2 regions of the Cupriavidus sp. KK10 genome follow, and region 1 is predicted to be linked to the other one. Evidence: predicted binding sites of a transcription regulator. Region 1 holds the regulator's gene; the other holds the start of a gene.
What was found. The regulator sigma-54, encoded in region 1, starts transcription at its own class of promoters, with help from an activator protein. The targets are predictions, from matches to a motif close to TGGCANGNAANCTGCTTT.
Positions count from the first base shown of each region.

Region 2: a site for sigma-54 is predicted at 2,953-2,970, ahead of KB879_RS18185 (ethanolamine ammonia-lyase subunit EutB). Genes of this name have one in related genera too.

Region 1 is NZ_CP073677.1:440,728-447,812, forward strand. It holds gene rapZ (RNase adapter RapZ) at 1-290, opposite strand, end outside; gene KB879_RS02285 (PsiF family protein) at 408-800, opposite strand; gene hprK (HPr(Ser) kinase/phosphatase) at 963-1,934, opposite strand; gene ptsN (PTS IIA-like nitrogen regulatory protein PtsN) at 2,015-2,470, opposite strand; gene hpf (ribosome hibernation-promoting factor, HPF/YfiA family) at 2,926-3,276, opposite strand; gene KB879_RS02305 (RNA polymerase factor sigma-54) at 3,325-4,806, opposite strand; gene lptB (LPS export ABC transporter ATP-binding protein) at 4,942-5,742, opposite strand; gene lptA (lipopolysaccharide transport periplasmic protein LptA) at 5,800-6,450, opposite strand; gene lptC (LPS export ABC transporter periplasmic protein LptC) at 6,519-7,085, opposite strand, start outside.
Region 2 is NZ_CP073677.1:3,887,699-3,894,783, forward strand. It holds gene KB879_RS18165 (LUD domain-containing protein) at 1-228, opposite strand, end outside; gene KB879_RS18170 ((Fe-S)-binding protein) at 225-1,007, opposite strand; gene KB879_RS18175 (FadR/GntR family transcriptional regulator) at 1,188-1,859, shown strand; gene KB879_RS18180 (AI-2E family transporter) at 1,906-2,943, opposite strand; gene KB879_RS18185 (ethanolamine ammonia-lyase subunit EutB) at 3,147-4,529, shown strand; gene eutC (ethanolamine ammonia-lyase subunit EutC) at 4,540-5,331, shown strand; gene KB879_RS18195 (aminoacyl-tRNA deacylase) at 5,428-5,901, opposite strand; gene KB879_RS18200 (LysR family transcriptional regulator) at 6,039-6,974, opposite strand; gene KB879_RS18205 (MFS family transporter) at 7,067-7,085, opposite strand, start outside.

The DNA of each region.
Region 1 (7,085 bases):
GAATAGCGCTGCACCAGTGCGTCGGTGCTGGCGGTCAGGAACACCACCTCGACCTGGTGCTCCGCGGCCAGCGCGCGCACGGTGTCGGGCAGCTGGTCGAGCGACTCGCGGCTGCGGATGTCAGTGGCGACGCCCAGGTGCGTATAGCCCTGGCTGTCGAGGTAGCGGGTCAGTTCCGGGATGAACTGAGCCGGCAGGTTGTCCACGCAGTAGTAGCCTGCGTCTTCGAGCACGTTCAGTGCGACGGACTTGCCGGAACCGGATATGCCGGTGATGAGGATGATGCGCATAGCAACTGAAGCATAGCATCACGTGATGAAGGCGTCATGACACCACGCACAAAGCAAGCATGGCGAACCTCGCGGTTCGCCATGCTTTTGCCGTCAGTTTGCAGCGCTGGCTGCGGCTCAGGCTGCCTTGGACAGGCATTCCTTCATGTAGGCCTTGTATTCGTCGCCCTTCTTGCCCTTGCCCGACTTGCTGCAGGAAGCCATTTTCTCCTGCTGGGTCTTGGACGCGCCCTTGGACAGGCATTCCTTCATGAACGCCTTGCGTTCGTCGCCCTTCTTGCCGGCGGCTTGCGTATTGCAGGCCTTCATCTTGTCCTGCTGGGCGTTGGCTGCGGGCTTGTCCGGGGTAGCCGGGGTGGCGGGCGTGGCAGGCATGGCCGGCGTTGCCGGTGCGGTGGCCGCTGGCTTGGCTGGCGTGGCGGGGGTTGCCGGCGTGGCCGTGGTCTGTGCAAAAGCGCTGGCGGCGATCATCGGGGTGACCAGCGCGCACATCGCGATCAGTTTCTTCATGCTTGCTCTCCTGGGTGTGGAAAACTTCATGGCCGCGCGCCATTGCCGGCGTTGCAGCTTCCGTAACGGGCGCGATGCCCATTACAGCACAAAACGGAGCATGCCTGAAGAACGTTGACGTTCTGCGTCAACGCCGTTGTAAGCAAATGAAAACGCTGGGGCTCAGAGCAGGCGGCCCTGGCCGCGCGAAACCGCATCGGCCTGCATCGCGGCGCGCTGCCGGTCCATGAAGTCGCGCAGCGTATCGATGCCGCGCAGGCGCAGGATGGTGTTGCGCACCGCGGCCTCGACCAGCACGGCCAGGTTGCGCCCGGCCGCCACCTGGATCTTGACCATGTGGATCGGCAGGCCCAGCACGTCCAGGTATTGCGAATCGAGCGGCAGCCGCTCGAACTCGCCGTCGTTGCGGCGCACCAACTGCACCACCAGTTTGATCTTCATCTTCCGCCGCACCGCGGTCTCACCGAAGATGGTCTTGATGTCGAGCAGGCCCAGGCCGCGCACTTCAAGCAGGTTCTGCAGCAGCGGCGGGCAGCGGCCTTCGATAAAATCCGGCCCCAGGCGCACGAAGTCCACGGCATCGTCGGCCACCAGCCCGTGGCCGCGCGAGATCAGTTCCAGGCCCAGTTCGCTCTTGCCCAGGCCCGATTCGCCCATGATCAGCACGCCCATGCCCAGGATGTCGAGGAAGACCCCGTGCATGGTCACGCGCGGCGCGGAGATGCGCGACAGGTACAGGCGCAAGTGGTCGATCACCGCGGCCGACGACACCGGCGTGGTGAACAGCGGCGTGGACGAGCGCGTGCAGCGCAGTTCCAGGTCGGGCGGCGGCTCCATGCCGTCGGCGATCACCAGGAAGGGCGGCTCCAACAGGATCAGCTCGCCCATTTGGCGCTTGCGGGTCTCATCGTCCAGCCGCTGGTAATAAGTGATTTCGGGCTTGCCGAGCACCTGGATGCGGTTGGGGTGGATCAGGTTCAGGTGGCCCACCAGGTCGGCGGCGGAGGTGGCTTCGCGGGCGAACTCCACGTCGAAGGCGCGGTCCGCGCCTTCCAGGCCGGCCACCCACGAGAGTTTGATGTCGGCTGCGTTGTCGTCGAAGATGGACTGGGAGGTGACGCCGGTGAGTTCCATGCGGTATGACTGGTGGGGCGGTTTGCGAAGCGCCTGGCGCCTGCCCGGTCTGGTGCCGGCCCGCCTGGGGGATCAGGGGATCAGGGATGCCATGCGATCAGCAACTGATGGACGGCATCGGGCGTCGGCAGCGTGGCCAGTCCTTCGCGCATGTCGCGGTCGGAAAGCAGTTGCGCGATTTCTGACAGGATTTCCAGGTGCTGCTGCGTAGCCTGTTCGGGCACCAGCAGGAAGATCAGCAGCGATACCGGCTTGCCATCCGGCGATTCGAACGGAATCGGCTCGGCCAGGCGCATGAAGGCGGCCAGCGGCTGCTTCAGGCCCTTGATGCGGCCGTGCGGGATCGCCACGCCGGCGCCCAGGCCGGTGGATCCCAGCGACTCGCGCGCGAACAGGTTGTCCGTCACGATGGCGCGCGCCACACCATGGTTGTTCTCGAAGAGGAGCCCGGCCTGCTCGAACACACGCTTCTTGCTGGTGACGCTGACGTCCAGGGTGATGTTGCCGGGTGGCAGCAATTTGGCCAAACGATTCATGGGCGATGCGCAGGATTTCAGTTAGCGGGCAGATCGTTCCGCGGGGCAGTGGGCTGGCTCCGGGCTGCCGTTGGCCTGGCCGGAGGCGTCCGGCCCATTATAGAGCAGCGACTACCCCCGTATTGTGCAGCGCAGCGGGGCAAGCCGGTGCAGAACGATACATGGTGATGCAATCGTGCCTCCGGGCCGGGAGCCGGCGCACCGATGCGGGGCGCGGCCAGGATTCCCTCTCTTTGTATGGCGCAGCATACACCTTGGCGCTGCGCTTGCGAACACTCTTGCCCATTCGGGTGAAAAGCGTTGGCTCCGGCGCCACAGCCGGGCCGCACCGCCAGTGCGGGCGCGGCATGCCGGCGGCAACCCGGAACGCAAGGGCGCAAAAAAGCCGCGCTTCGTGGCGCGGCTTGCCTGTTCAATCCTGATTCAGCAGCCCGCTGCGGGGCTGCCGGGCACGGTCATTGCTGCATTTGCGCTGCGGCCATCTGGTACTTGACCGCTTCGCGGTCGTGGCCTTGCACGCGATCCTTGTAGCGGATCACCTGACGGTCCAGCTTGTCGACGAGTGCGTCGATCGCTGCATATAGGTCTTCGTGATGCGCCTCGACAAAGATGTCCTTGCCCTTGAGATGTAGATTAATTTCCGCGTACTGACGCCGGTCCTTTTCCTTGTGGTTGTCGACAGAGAGCAGCACGCTAACGCCAATGACCTGATCGAAATGCCTGACGATTCGCTCCAGCTTCGTTTCCACGTACTCACGCAGAGGGGGCGTGATGTCCAGGTGGTGTCCACTGATCTTGAAGTTCATAGCGCTTCTCCTTCTGAAAGAGCCTCACCAGGCAGGCGGTGGGCTCGGCTACAAAGACTTGCGGAGATTGACTGCGGGGATCTTCAGGGCTTCGCGATACTTGGCAACAGTGCGGCGCGCAACAACAAAGCCTTGCTCACCCAGCAGTTCGGCAATGCGACTGTCGGAAAGGGGATTCCTCGGGTCTTCGGCTCCTATCAGTTGCTTGATCAAGGCGCGGATGGCCGTTGATGAAGCCGCGCCACCGGTTTCGGTGGACACGTGGCTGCCGAAGAAGTACTTCAGTTCGAAAGTACCCATCGGCGTTGCCATGAATTTATTGGTCGTCACCCGGGAGATGGTTGACTCGTGTAAACCCAGTGTATCGGCAATCTCCCGCAAAACCAAGGGGCGCATGGCGATTTCGCCGTGACTGAAAAAGTTCTTTTGACGCTCGACAATGGCCTGCGAGACACGCAGGATTGTGTCGAACCTTTGCTGGATGTTCTTGATCAGCCAGCGCGCCTCTTGCAGCTTTTGCTGCAGTCCGGCCGTGCCGGACTCACCCTTCGCGCCACGCAGGATTTGGGCATACATATCGTTGATGCGCAGCCTCGGCATCACATCCGGATTGAGCTGCGCGATCCAGCCGCCGCCACCCTTGCGCACGAACACGTCCGGCACCACAAAGTCCGCTTCCGGGCGGCTGTACGCATGGCCGGGGTAGGGCGCCAGCGAGCGGATCAGTTCGTGTGCGGACTTCAGTGCCACTTCATCTACCTGCAGCGCCTTCTTCAGCCGCGTGTAGTCGCGTACTGCGAGCAACTCCAGGTGATTGCTAACGATGTTCAGCGCCAGTTCGCGTTGCGGGTGCGTCAGGCGTCGCAACTGCAGGGCCAGGCACTCGGCGGCGTTGCGCGCACCCACGCCGGGCGGGTCGAAACTCTGCAGCAGCGTGAGGATGGCGTGGACTTCGTCGATCTCGAACTCGAGTTCTTCCGGCAACTCCGTGCAGATCTCCTCAAGCGATGCGCTCAGGTAGCCATCGTCGTCGAGCGATTCGATCAGGAAGATGGCCAGGCCTTTGTCGCGCGCCGAGATCTTCAGCGGCGTGAGCTGCTCCATCAGGTACTCGCGCAGCGTGGGCTCGGCCTCGCGCAGCTGCATCGGCGTTTTTTCATCCTCGTCGCCCTGGGGGCGGCGGGCAAAGTCGTCCAGGCTCCAGTCGCCGCTGCCGTAGTCGTCGCCGTTGCCGCTGTCGCCATAGCTGTCGTCGTCACCCGCGCCGTCGGCGCGAGCCTCGCCATTGCCCTGGGGCTCAGCCGGGGCGGGCGCCGGTGCGCTCTGCAGGTTGACCGAGCCGTCGGCCGCCACGCGCAGCGGGCTTTCGATCCAGTCGTTCTCGCGCTCGAGCAGCGGGTTTTCCGTCAGCGCCTGTTCGACCTCTTGCTGCAGTTCCAGCGTGGAGAGCTGCAGCAGCCGGATCGACTGCTGCAGTTGCGGGGTCAGGGCCAGATGCTGGGAAAGACGGAGCTGTAGCGACGGTTTCATGCGAGCTATTCTATGCGCATCTTTCCGTTGTTGGAACGGAAATTGCTATCGCTTATGCGGTCCGATCGCCGCTGGCTGTGGGAGGGCCCACGCGCGCCCGCGAAGAGGCCTGCCGCTCGCGGGCAGGCCGTTAAGTCACATGCGGAAGTTCTCGCCCAGGTAGACGCGCCGCACTGCGTCATTGGCGATGATTTCCTCGGGCTGGCCCGCGGCCAGCACCGTGCCTTCGCTGATGATGTAGGCGTGGTCGCAGATGCCGAGCGTCTCGCGCACGTTGTGGTCGGTGATCAGCACGCCGATATTGCGTGCCTTGAGGAAACTGACGATGCGTTGGATCTCGCCCACGGCGATCGGGTCCACGCCGGCGAAGGGTTCGTCCAGCAGGATGAAGCGCGGCGACGACGCCAGCGCGCGCGCGATTTCGACACGGCGGCGCTCGCCGCCCGATAGCGACAGCGCCGGGTTGTTGCGCAGGTGCGCGATCTGCAGGTCGTCGAGCAGCGAATCCAGGCGGCGCTCGATCTCGGTCTTGGGCAGCGGCTTGCCGTTGCTCACCTGAAGCTCCAGCACCGCGCGGATGTTCTCTTCGACGTTGAGCTTGCGGAACACCGAGGCTTCCTGCGGCAGGTACGACAGCCCCATGCGCGCGCGCTCGTGGATCGGCAGGCCGCTGATGTGGTCGCCGTCGAGCACGATATCGCCTTCGTCCAGCGCCACCAGGCCCACGATCATGTAGAACGAGGTGGTCTTGCCCGCGCCGTTAGGCCCGAGCAGGCCGACCACCTCGCCGCTCTTCACGTCGAGCGAGACGTCCTTGACCACCGTGCGCGAGCCATAGCGCTTCTTCAGGTGGCGCACGACCAGCGTGCTGCCGCCGGGAAGGACGGTGGAGGCTTCGACGGAAGGCTTGTCGGCGATGGTTGCGGTATCGGTCATTGGCACGGTCTGGCGTTCAGGCGTTTCTGGCGCGGGCAGGCAAGCCGGCGCCAGGCGTCAGGGTTTGTTGGCAGGCGCGGGCGCCGTCTTCAGGTCCAGCGGCGAGCCGCCATTGCCCGTGGCGCCGGCCTTCTGGTCCTGGCGCGGCGACAACACCGCGCGCACGCGACCGGACGGATTGGCGGCCGCGGCGTCGCCACTGCCGCCGCCGGCGGCCGTGTAGAACTCCTTGCGGCTGTCATAGGTCAGCACCGCGCCGCGGATCTCATCGACCTGCTTGGCGCCCTGCAGGCGCGCCATGCGGGCATTGCCGATCAGCTTGGAGTACTCCTGCTTGCCGTCGTACTCGATGCGGTCGCCCCAGCCGTCGATGTATTCGTCGACGCCTTCGCGCTTCTGGCGGATGTAGGCCTGCTTGCCCGGCTTGGCGGTGGCTACCGCGAACTGGTAGCCCTCGGGGTCGGTGCGCAGTTCGGCGGCGTCGGACTTCAGGATCATGGTGCCCTTGGTTAGCACCACGTTGCCGGTCAGCGTATAGATCTGCTTGACGTCGTCGTAGCTGGCGTTGTCCGCCTCCAGCACCATCGGCTTGTCGCGGTCCGCTCGCTCGGCCAGGGCGGGCTGGGCCAGCAGGCCGAAGGCCATGGCCAGGGCGAGCAGAGCCGGGGCGGTGCGTCGACGGGACGATGTCGTCAGGGAAGCAGTCATGTTGGCAGGGGTTGCTTGAGGGCGTCTGGGTATGTTGGTGCGGGTTGGTGCGGCCCCCGGGCCGGGGCTCAGGACCCCGGCGCGCGGCCTGGGGACGGCCCGGTGATGATGGTGCCGCGTACATTGCCGAGCAATTGTACTTCGCGCGTGACGTTGTTGAAGATCAGGCCGTTGGCGGTCATCACCGACGGGCCGCGCGTCAGCTTGACTGGCTTGTCGGTCTTGACGATGTCGTCATTGATCAGCAGCTGGAAATAACTGGATGCGGCGGTCAGCTGCGGGTCCTTGGACACGTCCACGCCCTGCTGGCGCATGACGAAGCCGTTGCCGTACAGGTCGATCACCGAGCCCTCGGCGTTCATGCGGCCCATATCGGCGCGGGCGGTGACCGGCGGGCGGTCCGGCTCGTACGCGCGCATGGCGGGCCGGGTCACTTCGTAGGTCTGGTCGTCCTCGAAATGGACCATGCGCTCGCCGGTGAAGCGGATCTTGGTGCTGCCGTCCGGCGCCAGCTCGGTGGCCGAGAAGCGGTCCATGAAGTAATCAGGCTCATGCTTCTTGGTGCTTTGCGCGGCCAGGTCTTCCTTGGGGGAGTTGATCTGGACCAGCCAGAACGTGCTGCCCGCCACGAAGGC
Region 2 (7,085 bases), 3.2 Mb from region 1:
CAGCAATGCCGGCCAGGCCGCCTCGCTGGCGCACCAGACCTCGGCATGCAGGCCTTGCAGTGCCGCCAGCATCGCGCCGGTCAGTTCGCCAATGGCGGGCGCGCCGTGGCGGCGTGCCTCGAAATGGCCGTCGATGCGGCGGTCGAGTTCCGCGGTGCCTGGGGAAGGTGCAGGCGCGGCAGCGCGCAGCCGGCCGAGCATGCGTTCGCGGGCGCCGGGCGTGCTCATGCGGCACCTCCGGTACGGCGCCACAGGAAGGTGGCCAGGTGCTCCACCTGCAGCGGGGCGTGGTCATGCGCCGCGGTATGGCCGATATTGAGCAGGCAGCCGCAGTCGGCCGAGACCAGCCGGTCGCAGCCGGTGGCGCAGGCCGAGGCCACCTTGTCGCGCACCATGGCGCCGGAGATATCGGGATGCTTGAGCGAGAAGGTGCCGCCAAAGCCGCAGCATTCTGACTCGCGTTCATGCTCCACGCGGGTCACGCCCGGCAGCGCGTCGACCAGGGCCACGCCGTGCTGGCGCGTACCCATTTCTCGACGGGCGCCGCACGAGGTATGCAGCACGATGCGCTCCTGCGGCTGGCCCGCCGGTGCGGCATCGCCAAAATCCAGCTTCAGCACATGGAGCAGGAACTCGCCCAGTTCATAGATGCGTCCGGCCAGTTCCAGTGCCTTGGGGCCGGCCACCGGATCGTCGGCAAAGAGCTGCGGCCAGTGGTGGCGCATCATGCCCGCGCACGAGCCCGACGGCACGATCACCGGCCAGGGCTGGCTGAACAGGTCGAGCTGGGCGCGCGCCACCGCACGGGCCGCGTCGGGGTTGCCGCTGCTGTAGGCGGGCTGGCCGCAGCAACTCTGGCCGCGCGGGAAGTGCACGGTGAGCCCTTCGCGTTCAAGCAGCCGCACGGCGTCGAGGCCGGCCTGCGGCACGAACATGTCGACCAGGCAGGTGGCAAACAGGTAGGCCTGCGCGGGGGCAGGGCCGGTGGGGTACTGACGATCCTTCATGTCTCGCTCCGGACGTGCTGGGGTCGCACGTTTCGGCGCATAATTCCCGCTTCTGCGCGGCGGTACAAATTGGTTGGACCAATCTGCCCGGCGACCCGCGCAAGCTCAGGAGCGAGGACATACGGCATGACGGCAGCGGCAGCAAGGCACGGGCGCACCCGCGGACGCGTGGAGTCGGTCATGCGCCGGATCGAGACCGCGCTGCTCGACGGCACCTGGCCGCCCGGCACGCGGCTGCCGGCCGAGCGGGTGCTGGCCGGGCAATACGAGGTGGCGCGCAACACCGTGCGCGAGGCGATCCAGCGCCTGGCCGCGCGCGGCCTGCTGCAGAGCCGGCGCGGTGCTGGGGTCTACGCCACCGACCAGCTGCGCGCCGGCATTGCCTCGCCCTGGGGCCAGCTGGTGGCCGACCACCCCGCGCTGCGCGACGACATCCTGGAGTTCCGCCGCGTGCTGGAGGGCGCGACCGCGTATTTTGCGGCGCTGCGCGCGGATGCCGCTGACGTGAAACGGATCCGCGCCCTGATGGCCGAGCTGGAACGCGCGCGTGCCGCCGACGACAAGCAGGCAGAGGCCGATGCCGATGCGCAGTTGCATGACGCCATCGCCCAGGCCTCGCACAACACCATGTTCCTGCACCTGCATACCAGCGTGATCGGCATGCTGCGCGAGCACATCACCATCAACGGCACCGGCCTGCGCGAACAGGACGACGGCGCCTCAGACCTTCTGTTGCTGCAGCACCGCACGCTGTGCGATGCGATTTGCGCGCGCCGCCCGGAAGAGGCGCGCACCGCCATGCAGACCCATATCGACTTCGTGCGCAGCCGGGTGGAGCAGGACGGCGCCTGAATCAGGTATTGGTCCTACCAACGCTGCGGCATGCCGGCCGCGGCACTCAGATCAGCCCGGCGCCGGCAAGCTCCCGCTTCAGGTAGGCGTAGAAGATCGGTCCGGCGATCACGCCCGGGATGCCGAACAGCGTTTCCATCAGCAGCATCACCGTCAGCAGTTCCCACGCCGCGGCCTGGATGCGCGCACCGATGATGCGTGCGTTCAGGAAGTACTCCAGCTTGTGGATCACCACCAGGAACACCAGCGACGCCACCGCGATCGGCAACGACACCGACAGCGAGGCCACCACGATGGCGGTGTTGGAAATCAGGTTGCCCAGCACCGGCAGCAGCCCGGCCACGAAAGTGATCACCAGCAGCGTCTTGGTCAGCGGCAGGTGCACGCCAAAGAGCGGCAGCACCAGCAGCAGGTAGATCGCCGTCAGCACGGTGTTGATGGTCGAGATCTGGATCTGCGCGAAGATGAACTGCGAGAACGCCTGCTGCAGCGTGCGTGCGCGCGCCACCAGCGCCGCGGCCAGCGGCCGGCGGTTGGGCCGCACCACCGCGCGGTACAGCGCCACCATCGCGCCGATCACCAGCCCGATCAGGATATGCACCAGCGTGCGCAGCACCTCGGCACCCAGCTTCTGCGCCATCGCGGCATGCTCGCGCAGCGTCTCGATCAGCGTGTTGGCCAGCTCGTCCACGCCGTTGGGCAGCGCATCGCTGAGCCACGGCGGCATCTGCCCACGCGAGCGGTCGATGATGTCGGCCACATGGTTGAGCAGCCCGTCCAGGGTATTGCCCTCGCCACTGACAAAGCGCACCAGCAGCCAGCCCGCCAGCGTCAGCGCCAGCAGGATCAGCGCCGACAGGATGGCCACGGCCAGGGCGTCGTGGCGCTGGTTCAGGCGCTTCAGGCGCGGCGCCAGCACGTCCACCAGCGAGTACAGCAGCAGCCCGGACAGCAATGCCGCCACCAGGTTGGCGTGGAGCACGGTCCAGAGCGCCAGGGCGGTCAGCAGGTAAGCGACGGTGCCGACGCTGTACCACGCGGCCGGCAGCAGGCGCGGGGTGGTGGTCGGGTCGGGGTCTTTCATCGGGGTCTCCGGCATGCAATTTGCTCAAATTTATTCTGAATTCTCGCCGATCCAGATGTTGTTCCTGAGTCAGGCCATGTGCGCTGAGGCGATGTTGGCATCACGGCACACGCAAAGGCTGTCTATATTAGGGGGAATCGTGCCCGGCAAGGCGCCTGGCGCACCGCTGTCATCGTTTTCCCCAGAGCCCAGGAACGGAGCGCATGGCCTACACCCACACCATCGGCACCCACCGCCACGTCTTTGCCGACCTGCGCACGCTGCTGGCCCGGGCCAGCCCTGCGCGCTCCGGCGACGCGCTGGCGGGCGTTGCCGCGGCCAGCGAGCAGGAGCGGATGGCCGCGCGGCTGGCGCTGGCAGAGGTGCCGCTCAAGCAGTTCCTGACCGAGGCGCTGGTGCCGTATGAGGACGACGAGGTCACGCGCCTGATCCTGGACCGGCACGATGGCGCGGCCTTTGCCGCCATCGGCGCCACCACCGTGGGCGACCTGCGCAACTGGCTGCTGCTGCATGAGACCGACAGCGCCACGCTGGCGCGGGTGGCGCCGGGGATCACCCCGGAGATGGCCGCCGCGGTCAGCAAGCTGATGCGCAACCAGGACCTGGTGGCGGTGGCGCGCAAGTGCCAGGTGGTGACGCGATTTCGCAGCACGGTGGGGCTGCCGGGCCGGCTCTCGGTGCGGCTGCAGCCCAACCACCCGACTGACGATCCCAAGGGCATTGCCGCGTCGATCATCGACGGGCTGCTCTATGGCTGCGGCGATGCCACCATCGGCGTCAACCCGGCTTCGGACAACCTGGGTGCCATCGTCTCGCTGCTGCGCATGATCGATGAGCTGCGCAGCCGCTTCGACATCCCCACGCAATCCTGCGTGCTGACCCATGTCACCAACACGCTGCGCGCGATCGGGCAGGGCGCGCCGGTGGACCTGGTGTTCCAGTCGGTGGCCGGCAGCGAGCGCGCCAATGCGGCCTTTGGCATCAGCCTGTCGCTGCTGGCCGAGGCGCACGATGCCGCGCAGGCGCTCGCGCGCGGCACCGTTGGCGACAACCTGATGTACTTTGAGACCGGGCAGGGCAGCGCGCTGTCGGCCAATGCGCACCACGGCGTCGACCAGCAGACCATGGAGGCGCGCGCCTACGCGGTGGCGCGCGCGTTCTCGCCGCTGCTGGTCAATACGGTGGTGGGCTTTATCGGTCCCGAATACCTGTACGATGGCAAGCAGATCATCCGTGCCGGGCTGGAAGACCACTTCTGCGGCAAGTTGATGGGGGTGCCGATGGGCTGCGACGTCTGCTACACCAACCATGCCGAGGCCGACCAGGACGACATGGACACGCTGCTGACGCTGTTCGGCGTGGCCGGCATCAATTTCATCATGGGCGTGCCCGGCGCCGACGACATCATGCTGAACTACCAGAGCACCTCGTTCCACGATGCGCTGTACCTGCGCGAGGTGCTGGGGCTGCGCCCCGCGCCGGAGTTCGAGGCCTGGCTGCAGCGCATGGGCATTGCCGATGCCAGCGGCAGGCTGCTCGAGCCCGCCGCGCGCCAGCCGCTGCTGCAGATGGCCCACAGCCTGTAAGGTGCAGCCGATGACGGCCAGACGCCCGCCTCCCGCCGCTCCTGCCAACGCCGATGCCGATGCCGACCCGTGGCAACGCCTGCGCCAGTTCACGCGCGCGCGCGTAGCGCTGGGCCGTACCGGCCACAGCCAGACCACCGATGCGGTGCTGGCCTTCGGGCTGGCCCATGCGCAGGCGCGCGATGCGGTGCACCTGCCGCTGGACGTGGGCGCGGTCACCGCGGCGCTGGATGCGGCGGGGGTACAGAACCTCGCCGTGCACAGCGCGGCGCCGGACCGCGCGCACTACCTGCGGCGCCCCGACCTGGGCCGGCGCCTGGACGATGCCAGCCGCGCGCGGCTGGCCGCGGCACGGCCGGGCGACGCGCCCGATGTGGTGTTCGTGGTTGCCGACGGCCTGTCCGCGCTGGCCACGCAGACGCACGCGCTGCCGTTGCTCGATGCCACCCGCGCGCGCTTGCCGCAGACATGGCGCATCGGCCCGGTGGTGGTGGCCGAGCAGTCGCGCGTGGCGCTGGGCGACGAGATCGGCGAGCTGCTTGGCGCACGCCAGGTGGTGATGCTGATCGGCGAACGGCCCGGCCTGAGCTCGCCCGACAGCCTTGGCATCTACCTGACCCATGCGCCGCGCACGGGCCGCACCGATGCCGAGCGCAACTGCATCTCCAACGTGCGCCCCGAAGGCCTGCCGTATGCGCAGGCCGCCGACCGGCTCGCCTTCCTGCTGCGCGGCGCGGCGGCATTGGGCCGCTCGGGCGTGGACCTGAAGGACGACAGCGTGCCGGCGTTGCCTGAAGGCTGAAGCGTCTGCATCCCCCACCCGCCAGCATGCAAAACGGCCACCGCGCGGGTTCGCAACCCGCGTGGTGGCCGTTCAGTGGCCAATAAAAAGCGCCGCTTACATCATGCGGCGCGAAAACTGCCCGTGCCCAGCGTCCGACATCAGCCGCGAGAACTGTTCGCCGCTCATGTGCACCAGTTCCTGGTGGTCGCCGCCTTCGAAATACACGTCGGGCTGCGCCATCAGGCTGTCGTCCACATAGGTCTGCATGCCGTAGGCCATCGCCACCGGCGGGATCGCGCCGAGGTCGCAATCCTTGAAGATCTCGCGGATCTCGTCCTCATGCGCCAGTACCAGGTTGCGCCCGGTCTGTTCGCAGATGGCGGCCATGTGCAGATGGTGGCTTGAAGGAATCACGGCGGCGACATAGCCGCGGTCATCCTCCAGCAACAGCGTCTTGGCCAGCCGGTCCCCGGGAACATGCGCGGCCTCGGCAGTGGCCATGCTGCTGAGGGTGTAGGGGTGGCGGATGATGTCGTACTGGGTGTTCTTGCTGCTCAGGCAGCTTGCAAGCGTGCTAGCCAGGGCCATGGTAGCTCCTCAGGTGCGGATGCGCCGACGGTTATCCTTGTGCTCCTACTATAGTCCGTGGCGCCGCTGCCGAAGGCGACGCGCCCAGGGTCTGTTCCCCCATGGGAACAGACCCTAGCGGTGCAGGCGCGGCCACACTAGCGGTGCAGGCGCGGCCACACTGCCTGCAGCTCGGTCTTCAGGAAGTTCAGCAGATAGCGCGTGGCCAGCGTCTGGTAGCGGTTGGGCATGGTCAGCATATAGAGCTTGCTGCCGAACACGCTGATGCGGTAGTCACAGAGCAGCGGCACCAGCGCGCCGCTGTCCAGTTCGGCGCCGATCGCATAGATCGGGAGAATGCCGATCCCCAGGCCTGCCAGCACCGACTCCTTCAGGAAAGCAAAGTTTTCCGAGGTCAGCGTCGGTTCGAGCACCACCTGCTCGCGGGTTTCGTTCGCGTCATGGCCTTCATCGGCATCCAGCCGCGTGCCCGATGCCTTGAGTTTCTGGCCCACCGGCGACGCGCACACCATCGCATGTCCTTGCAGCCCGGTGAGTGTTTTCGGCGCAGGATGCGCGGCGAGATACCCCGGCGACGCGCACACGATCCAGTCGACTTCGCCAATCTCCGTGGCGACCACCGAATCGGGCGGGGTGGAGATAATGCGCAGCGCCACGTCCACGTCCTCGGACACCAGGTTGTGCACGCGGTTGTCGAACATGACGTCAAGCGTGATGTCGGGATAGCGCTGCTTGAACAGCACCAGCAGCGGCGACAGTAGCGTATGCCCCAGCCCTGTGGGCACCGAGAGCCGCACATGGCCCTGCAGGCTCTTGCCCATATTGCTGATCAGCGCATTGGCGGCCGCTACTTCGCCCAGGATGTTGCGGCCGTGCTCGTACAGGCCGGCGCCGACCGGGGTCGGCTCGACATGGCGCGTGGTCCGGCGCAGCAGCTGCACGCCCAGCTCTTCTTCGAGCGCCTTGAGCCGGTAGCTCACATTGGCGCGCGTCATCTTGAGCTTGCGCGCGGCCGCGCTCAGGTTGCCCGCATCGACGATGTCGACGAACAGGCGCAGGGCGTTCAGGTCCATGGGGTGATCAATGAAAGACGGGGGCAATTGCGGCCCCCGTATATTGCCATGCTCGTGGCGGCGTCCCGCGGCATTGCACCGCGGGGTGCGCATCAATGCTCGTGATGCAGG